2 regions of the Vibrio sp. 1069 genome follow, and region 1 is predicted to be linked to the other one. Evidence: predicted binding sites of a transcription regulator. Region 1 holds the regulator's gene; the other holds the start of a gene.
The links. The regulator PurR, encoded in region 1, represses purine synthesis genes. The targets are predictions, from matches to a motif close to TNANGNAAACGTTTNCNTNA.
Positions count from the first base shown of each region.

Region 2: the regulator PurR is predicted to act here: its motif matches at 2,393-2,412, upstream of R7040_RS01395 (phosphoribosylaminoimidazolesuccinocarboxamide synthase).

Region 1 is NZ_JAWOWP010000001.1:95,479-99,701, reverse strand. Features, by position in the region: gene elyC (envelope biogenesis factor ElyC) at 1-467, shown strand, start outside; gene torR (two-component system response regulator TorR) at 540-1,250, opposite strand; gene torD (molecular chaperone TorD) at 1,517-2,164, shown strand; gene purR (HTH-type transcriptional repressor PurR) at 2,633-3,637, shown strand; cyclic di-GMP riboswitch class I at 3,925-4,014, shown strand; gene R7040_RS00400 (TfoX/Sxy family DNA transformation protein) at 4,131-4,223, shown strand, end outside.
Region 2 is NZ_JAWOWP010000001.1:317,846-322,068, forward strand. Features, by position in the region: gene R7040_RS01390 (alkaline phosphatase D family protein) at 1-1,094, shown strand, start outside; gene R7040_RS01395 (phosphoribosylaminoimidazolesuccinocarboxamide synthase) at 1,173-2,276, opposite strand; gene R7040_RS01400 (SulA-like leucine-rich domain-containing protein) at 2,480-2,872, opposite strand; gene R7040_RS01405 (hypothetical protein) at 3,284-3,466, opposite strand; gene R7040_RS01410 (molecular chaperone DnaJ) at 3,644-4,223, opposite strand, start outside.

The DNA.
Region 1 (4,223 bases):
TGCGCTTAACTGAGGGCATTCGTATTTTAAGAATGTATCCAGGCGCGAAATTAATCTTATCCGGCTATGCTGGCGGATCTGAAATTAGCCACGCGCGAATGATGGCGAACGTTGCCCTTGCGTTGGGAGTCGCGAAATCCGATATCATTTTATTAGAAGATGCGAAAGATACGTGGGAAGAGGCGCGTCAAGCGGCTGCATTCGTTCAACAAAAGGAGATTGTGTTAGTCACTTCTGCGAGTCACATGAGCCGTGCATTGTATGAGTTCAACGCAGCAGGCATTAAACCAATCCCAGCCCCGACCAACTTCTTAGCTATTAGCGAGATAAGTCAACCTTGGGATAAATACTCACCTAAAGCGCGTTACTTAGAACAAACAGAGCTTTATTGGCATGAGTACTTGGGCAGTATTTGGCAAAGGTTGCGTGATACTGTCGGCCAAACACCAATGGTTGAAGCAAACTAGTATTATCTTGAAGCCACAAAAAAGGAGAGCCGAAGCTCTCCTTTTTCTTTTTACGATTGAGTTATGTTCCAACTAGTCACCAGCAAACATATAGCCTTCGCCGTGTACCGTTACAAAAATCTGTGGGTTCTTAGGATCGAACTCCATTTTTGCGCGCATACGTCGAATAAGAACATCAATGGTGCGGTCATTCGGCGCATCCACTCGATGGCTGATCATGTTCAAAATACGCTCACGACTTAACACCTGGTTAGGATAAGACGATAATGCCACCAAAAGTTCATACTCTGCTTTAGTTAGTTTTACTGGCTCACCGTTGCGGCTAAGTGCGCGACGTTGAATGTCGAATGTCCACTCCCCAAAGCGCACAATGTGCTCTTCACTGGTTTCATTCGCTTTCGAGCTGCCACTGCGCGCTGCTGAAATACGCCACAGCAAGTTTTTAACGCGAACTAACAGCTCTCTCAGTTCAAAAGGTTTTGTCACATAATCGTCAGCACCCATTTCTAGGCCTACGATTTTATCAATGCTATCCGTGCGTCCTGTTACTAATATGATACCAATATCCGATTGGCTACGTAACTCACGAGTAAGCATCAGGCCGTCTTCACCAGGCAGGTTAATATCCAGCATGATCAGGTCTACATCGCCCGCTTGCAAAACTTCACGCATTTCTGCGCCACTCTCTGCTTCGCTGACTTGGTAGCCCTCATTTTGGAAATATCCCGCAAGCTTACTACGAGTTACAACATCATCTTCTACGACTAATACGTGATAGCTCATTTACACCACTTTTCTGTCTTCTTATTATCCAAGACGTATTCTATTCATAACTAGTAACATTTCTAGTCATAGATACATTAAAACGCAAGATTTAGCGTTTTTATTGATTCAAAACAAGCTTGCCCATTGCTATTAATAAACGGTCATTTTTGACCATAAAACATAACAATTATAGTTACTGCTATTCATTTTAATTGATTACACTTAGGGGATATCCCTAATTGACTTTGTGATGCATGACTTGAAGCATCATTCAGGAGCCCAAAATGCAAGAAGTGAAAGCTTTTAATGAAAAACGCGCTGAAATTTACTGGTGGTTTTCGAGCTTGTTCGCAAAAGAACTAACAGAGAAAGAATTGGAAGCCTATCACAGTGTTGAAATTCGCAGTTTTCTCGCAGGTTTAGGTGAAAATGAGTCGCTAAAACCAGCCGTTGATAGCCTAGTTGATGCGCTGAATCGGTTACAAGATCGTGAAGATGCACAACTAGAGCTTGCAGCTGACTTTTGTGAACTGTTTTTGAAGACAGAAAAATACGGCGCTCTTCCTTACGCATCCATGTACATTGGTGAATCAGGTTTACTGAATGACAAGCCAGCTGAGGAAATGGAAAAGTTGATGGCTGAATTTGGCGTTCAAGTAGACGAAAACCTAAAGGAACCTGCGGATCACTTAGCCGTTGAGCTCGACTTTCTCGGGAACATGATTATCCGCTCAAACGAGCTTGAACAAGAAAAACACATGGAAGAAGCCTTCGTTAAACAAAACGACTTTATCCAGCAACAATTGATGTCTTGGTTACCTCAGTTTTCAGACAAATGTAAACAATTCGACGAATTTGGATTTTACTCGAGTGTCGCGAAACTATTAGTTGCATTTTGTAAACTAGACAGCGCCTACCTTCTTGGTGAATAATTGCCGCCTATTTTTAGGGAGCCTGCCTATCGGGCTTCCTGTATGCCTGAAAGTGACCAATTGTAAGTAACTTGGGTATAATATTCGTTTGCCTTAACTTAGCGCAAAGACGCTTGGTTATTTAGCAGTCAAAATGTGACTTCAAATACACAAATCTCTTGCTGAAAACATTGCTAGTCAGTTCACATAGGGCTAAAATGTGAGCGCAAACGATTAAATATGATTTATATGTAAACCGCTGAAATATAGCGGTTTTTGTGTTTTCTTAACAGGTTGATGGCAATTTCTCATCAGATAGAAAAAAGATAAAATTCATCGACCGATGCTGCTACGTACCCTTTTGTCGCACTTGGATCAACCGCTGCCGAGACACTTAGCGCCAATTTTATATTGCTAGGTGTGAAACCATTAGAGCATCAGGTACATCCAATACGACATATTTCAGTAGCTCGATACAGGACACCATTTATGGCCACGATAAAAGACGTTGCTCGCTTAGCCGGCGTTTCCACTACGACAGTTTCGCACGTTATCAATAAAACGCGTTTCGTTGCAGAAGCAACGCAAGAAAAAGTAATGAAAGCCGTTGACGAGCTGAATTACGCGCCAAGTGCCGTTGCACGCAGCCTAAAATGCAACTCAACTCGTACGATTGGCATGTTAGTAACTCAATCAACTAACCTATTTTTCTCAGAAGTGATTGATGGCGTTGAGAGCTACTGTTACCGCCAAGGCTATACTCTGATTTTATGTAACACAGGCGGGATTTACGAAAAACAACGCGATTACATTCGTATGCTGGCTGAAAAGCGCGTTGATGGCATCCTAGTGATGTGTTCTGACTTAACCGAAGAACTAAAAGAGATGCTTGACCGTCATGCGGACATTCCTAAAGTGGTCATGGATTGGGGCCCAGAGAGCTCACAAGCAGACAAGATCATGGATAACTCAGAAGAAGGTGGCTACATTGCAACCAAACATCTGATTGACAATGGTCATACGGATATCGCTTGTCTAAGCGGTCATTTTGAAAAGCTTGCTTGCCAAGAGCGCATTGCAGGTTTCCGTCGCGCAATGAGCGAAGCGAACCTAGCTGTAAATGAAGACTGGATCCTTGAAGGTAACTTTGAATGTGATACGGCCGTATTAGTTGCAGATAAAATTACCGCAATGGACAAGCGCCCGACGGCGGTATTCTGTTTTAACGACACAATGGCTCTAGGCCTAATGAGCCGCTTGCAACAAAACGGGATCAAAATTCCTGAAGATATTTCAGTGATCGGCTACGACAACATCGAGCTTGCGGAATACTTCTCTCCACCGCTAACGACTATCCACCAACCTAAACGTCGTGTTGGTAAAAATGCATTCGAAATTCTACTTGAGCGTATCAAAGATAAAGAACACGAAAAACGAATTTTCGAGATGCAACCTGAGCTTGTAATTCGAAATACTGTGAAAAAAATGAACTAAATTTCACTGTATTTAACCGTGTTAAATAAGCGCTCTACAGGGGCGCTTATTTTTTTGGAAAAATTAAGCATTCTCTAATACTTCACACCACTCTAATAACAATTGACTAACGTTAACTCCCTGTTTTATATAAATGTAATATATATTAAGAACTCCTTTTCAAAGGCCAATTTGCACCTTTCCATATGCAAAATAGAGCATTCAATCTATCATTTTTATTGAACCGAAATCACACTTTTAACGCTAAACCGTGATGTTAATTCAATATAAGAAGTATGCTCATTGTGTCACGCACAGGGCAAACCATTCGAAAGAGTGGGACGCAAAGCCTCCGGCCTGAACCATATTACGATATGGAAGGTAGCGGGGTTACCGATGGCAAGTGTGTAAGCAATGACTTTACTCTGTAATGACATTGTTTTTACGCATGTTTGCTACTCTCTCGGACCTGACTTTTGGTGGCGTAATATTAATTACACCGAGATAACAAAACATGGATAAACCGATACTCAAAGACTCTATGAAGCTATTTGAGGCACTTGGTAATATCAAGTCGCGCTCAATGTTTGGTGGCTTCGGACTATTC
Region 2 (4,223 bases), 220 kb from region 1:
CAAGCAAAGGCACTGAATGCATTACCTTAGATGATTACCGAAAACGGTATGCGCAATATCGCCAAGATGCTGATCTGCAAGCGTTACATGCGAGCCTACCAATGATTGCAGTCTGGGATGACCATGAGCTTGCAAATGATAGTTGGAAAAATGGTGCGGAAAACCATCAAGAAGAGGAAGGCCGCTTTAATGATCGTCGTGCAGCTGCGGCTGCCGCGTGGACAGAATGGTTGCCCGTTCGTGAAAACACTTTCTCAAACATGCTGATTTACCGTCAGTTTTCGTTTGGAAGTTTAGTCAATTTGATGATGCTCGACACGCGACTTGTGGGGCGTGATAAACCGTTGGATTATTTCTCGTTCAGCTCACCAACGATGGAAGCTATTGGCGGTTTAGTTGCCCAGTCGCGCAGTCAAGACCGAGAGCTGTTAGGCGGTGACCAACTCGCTTGGCTGATGGATGCGTTCAGTACGCACGACGCAACTTGGAATGTGCTAGGGCAACAAGTGTTAATGTCTCGTATGGAGTTGCCAAGTTCGGTTATGACCGCGATGTTTCAATTGTTTACTGCCACTGAAGAACAAAAAACAGAGGCGTTATTAGCGGTAAACTCTGCGATTACGGGTTATCTCTCTGACCCAAGTTTAGATACCATTGCTTTGCCATATAACCTAGATGCATGGGATGGTTACTACGTTGAGCGAGAGAACGTTTATCAACTGGCCAAAGCCAGCAGTGGTAACTTTGTCTGTTTGGCAGGAGATACGCACAATGCATGGGCAAGTGAGCTTAAAGACGTATCTAAGCATCCTATCGGGGTAGAGTTTGCGACTAGCTCTGTGAGTTCCCCTGGGTTAGAAGCCTACCTCGCGTTAGACCCTGTTGCGATCACTCAAATGGAATACACGCTGCCGCACTTAGTGTCAGAATTACAGTGGGCAGACATCAAACAGCGTGGCTTTATGCGCGTTACTTTTACGCCCGACAAGGCAGAGGCGACCTGGTATTTCGTATCAACGATTAAAGACAAAACATATCAGGTGACGACCAAGTCAGCCTCTACAACAGATGGCACTACGTTAAATATCGGCTAAACTGAGCCTAATACGAAAAAAGTCCGCAAGCTAGTGCGGACTTTTTATTGGAAAGCATTTAGCAATCTAGCGACAGTGCTAGTCAATCAATCCGTATTCTTTGCTCAGAACTTCGATGATTTCCGCTTTCGGATTCTCACTCAAATGAATCGGCTTGCCTGTAATCTTCTCGGCAATACCAATGTAGGTGCTCGAAATCGCCATCAAAGATTCGACGGGTAAAGCATTATCACGAGCGAGTGCTTCACGCTCTGGCATACGTTCTTTATTTAGCAAGATATCTGGGTCAGGGAAGTGGTTAAGTAGGAACTGGCGGAAACCTTCTTTTGAGTTCTCTACGATGTGACCTGCTTGGTACTCTTTAGCATCCCATATACGAGACGAGTCTGGTGTACCCACTTCATCCATGTAAATCAGCTTTTCATTGCCAGCAGCATCATGAACATAACCAAATTCGAATTTGGTATCGACAAAGATTTGGTCGATTTCTTCTAACGCTTGGCTTATAACGTTAAAGCCTTCTTTCAGCAATTTTTCGTAGAGTGCGATATCGTCAGCGCTTGAGAAGTTAAATGCTTCGTAGTTGTCTACGATGTTTTGACGAGTAATATTTACGTCATCCGCTTCTGGCACACCGGGAATGCCTTTTAGAATGCCTTTTGTGGATGGGGTCATTAGCAACTCTGGCAGTGCTTTGTCTTTTCCTAACCCTTCAGGAAGTTGGATTCCACAAAACTCGCGCTCGCCATTTGCGTAAGCGCGCCACATCGAACCCGTGATGTATTTGCGGCAGATGGCTTCGATTTTTACCGGTTTGGCTTTTTGTACAATCCAAACAAAAGGGTGAGGAATGTCTAGAATATGGCTATCTGCTAAGCCATTTTCTTTGAACAGTTTGAACCAGTGATTAGAAATCGCATTAAGCGCAGCCCCTTTACCCGGGACACCATTAAGACCACCTTCAGCATGCCAAATACAATCGAATGCAGAGATTCGGTCGCTAATTACCATGATAGCCAAAGGCGCATCTGGAGCGACATTGTATCCTTTTTCTTTGATCAGTCGGGCGCTGTCTTCTTCAGTTAACCAGTAAACTGAACGAACTTTTCCACTATGAACGGGTTTATGGGTGCGAATTGGCAGATCGTCATTGACGGCAAGTACTTGATTAGCAAGGCTCATTGCGACATTCCTATCATCTTAATCAAACGTCAGAAAGAGAAGATATTCAGCAAAATGTGGGCGCTGAATAAATCGAATGTGGGCATCATACCAGAACTATTTTAACTCGCCAGAGAAAAAGCAAACGTTTGCCTGTTTTCTTTAATACAAAAAAAGCCCCCTTAAAAAGGAGGCGAGATGCAGGATGGATAACGTCGATCTTGTTAGTGGTACTTATTAACTCTGCCTTCGACGAAAAAGACTTCACACTGATAACGTTGAGCAATATCGCGAAGCATTGATTGATTCATTAGGGCAATCTTGTTCGATGCGACGACAGCGCTAGCGTTACCAGACTGAATAGCTTTAATCACGATTTCCACTTCAGAAAGCTGTTGAGACGGCTTCATCTGAATGATGTTTTTACAGCAAATATTAGAAGCAGTGAGTTGTTCAAAGTCTGGACGAGGGCAGTCTGCTGTAAACAAAATCCATTGTTTCTGCTGCGATAAAACAGCCAGCTTAAATAGAAGCTGATCCGAAACGGCCATGGGCTTAGTTGCTTGTGCCAATACGTTGTAGCGAGAGTATGTATGAGATTGACTTTGTAACTGCATCTTACTGTTCCTTTATACATGCTGTATGCCTATACAGTAGTTTGTTTTGGCGACCTGATCAACAAGTTTCTCAAAAGTTATTTGCGGTTTTTTGAGAAGGAAATAAAAGGATTTTATTTTAAGTAATTGAATTTATTTGTTTATTTTTCATTTCTGATATGTCTAACATCAATTTAAAAATGTGAGGTGAGTAGAAAGTTGGACGAGAGACATACAGGGGTTTACTACTGTATATACAGGTGTTTTTCACGGACAATGGTTTGTATACAGTGGGAGAGGGCTGATAACCGATGCGACGTGCTATGTAAGATAGGAGGGAATACGAGATAGAGATTGGAAATAGGGCTTGGCCGATCAAAAAAGCGCCTTAAAAGGCGCCTTTGAAAATCAGTTCCGTTGATTCCGTCTTGCTTAGCTCGCTCGTTGCAAGCGTTCGCGCATTTGTAATTCGCCTAGGTTAAATAGGCGCACGTCGATTTTCGCCATATCGTAGCAAGCTTTACATGAGTAGTGGTGCTTGCCATCTAAATAATCGTGACGAGTTACAAGGCTAGGTTTTTTACACCAATCACAGGTGCCTTCTTCAGTGAACATTGATTTTCTCCCCACCTAGATTAATTTGAGTCGTTAGGTGTTATTTTGCGCCGGGCATTATGGCATAAAAGCGCGACTTAAGTTAAATGTCTGTTAATTTGTTTGAGAGGGAGATCGATTGCGGCGCTTGATTATATAGGTCTAAAAGCATGCTAGCCAAAGTATCCTGACCTATTTTTACTGTTTTGTAACATTTTGTGAGACGAGCTTAAAGGCATGATTGAGTCGCTTCATTTCTTCTTCACTGCCTCTTGTGTCAGGATGATAAAGCTTTGATAGCTGTCTATAGCGTAGCTTGATTGCTTGTAAATCAGGGATGTGTTGTGGTGTGTAGCCAAACATAGCACACGCGACGCTTAGCTTATGGTTCTCTGCCTGGGTTTTGGATTTCTTAAATTCTTTGAATACTTTCTCTAGCTGGCGTTTCAGTTGCTTGTTCGTAAACTCTAGCTCTTTTATTTTTTTCGCCATTCGTTGATTTTGGCTTTCCTCTTTGGCTTCAAGCGCTTTTCTATTCTGCTTAAGTTTCTTGATTACGAGAAAACTTAAGCCGCTGATGATGAGTATCGCCGCTAGCCAGATCAGCCATAAAAACTGCGAGTGTTCTACTTTGGGGTTTGCAACTGTGCTTTTCTCTTCCTGTGCTTGCTCAGCCTTTTTATCGAGCGACTTTATTTGCGAGACTTGTTTAGCTCGCAGTTGGTTGAAGCGCTGCTCTAATAGTTGATTATAAGCTTGTTCTGCTGCTGGATTATGC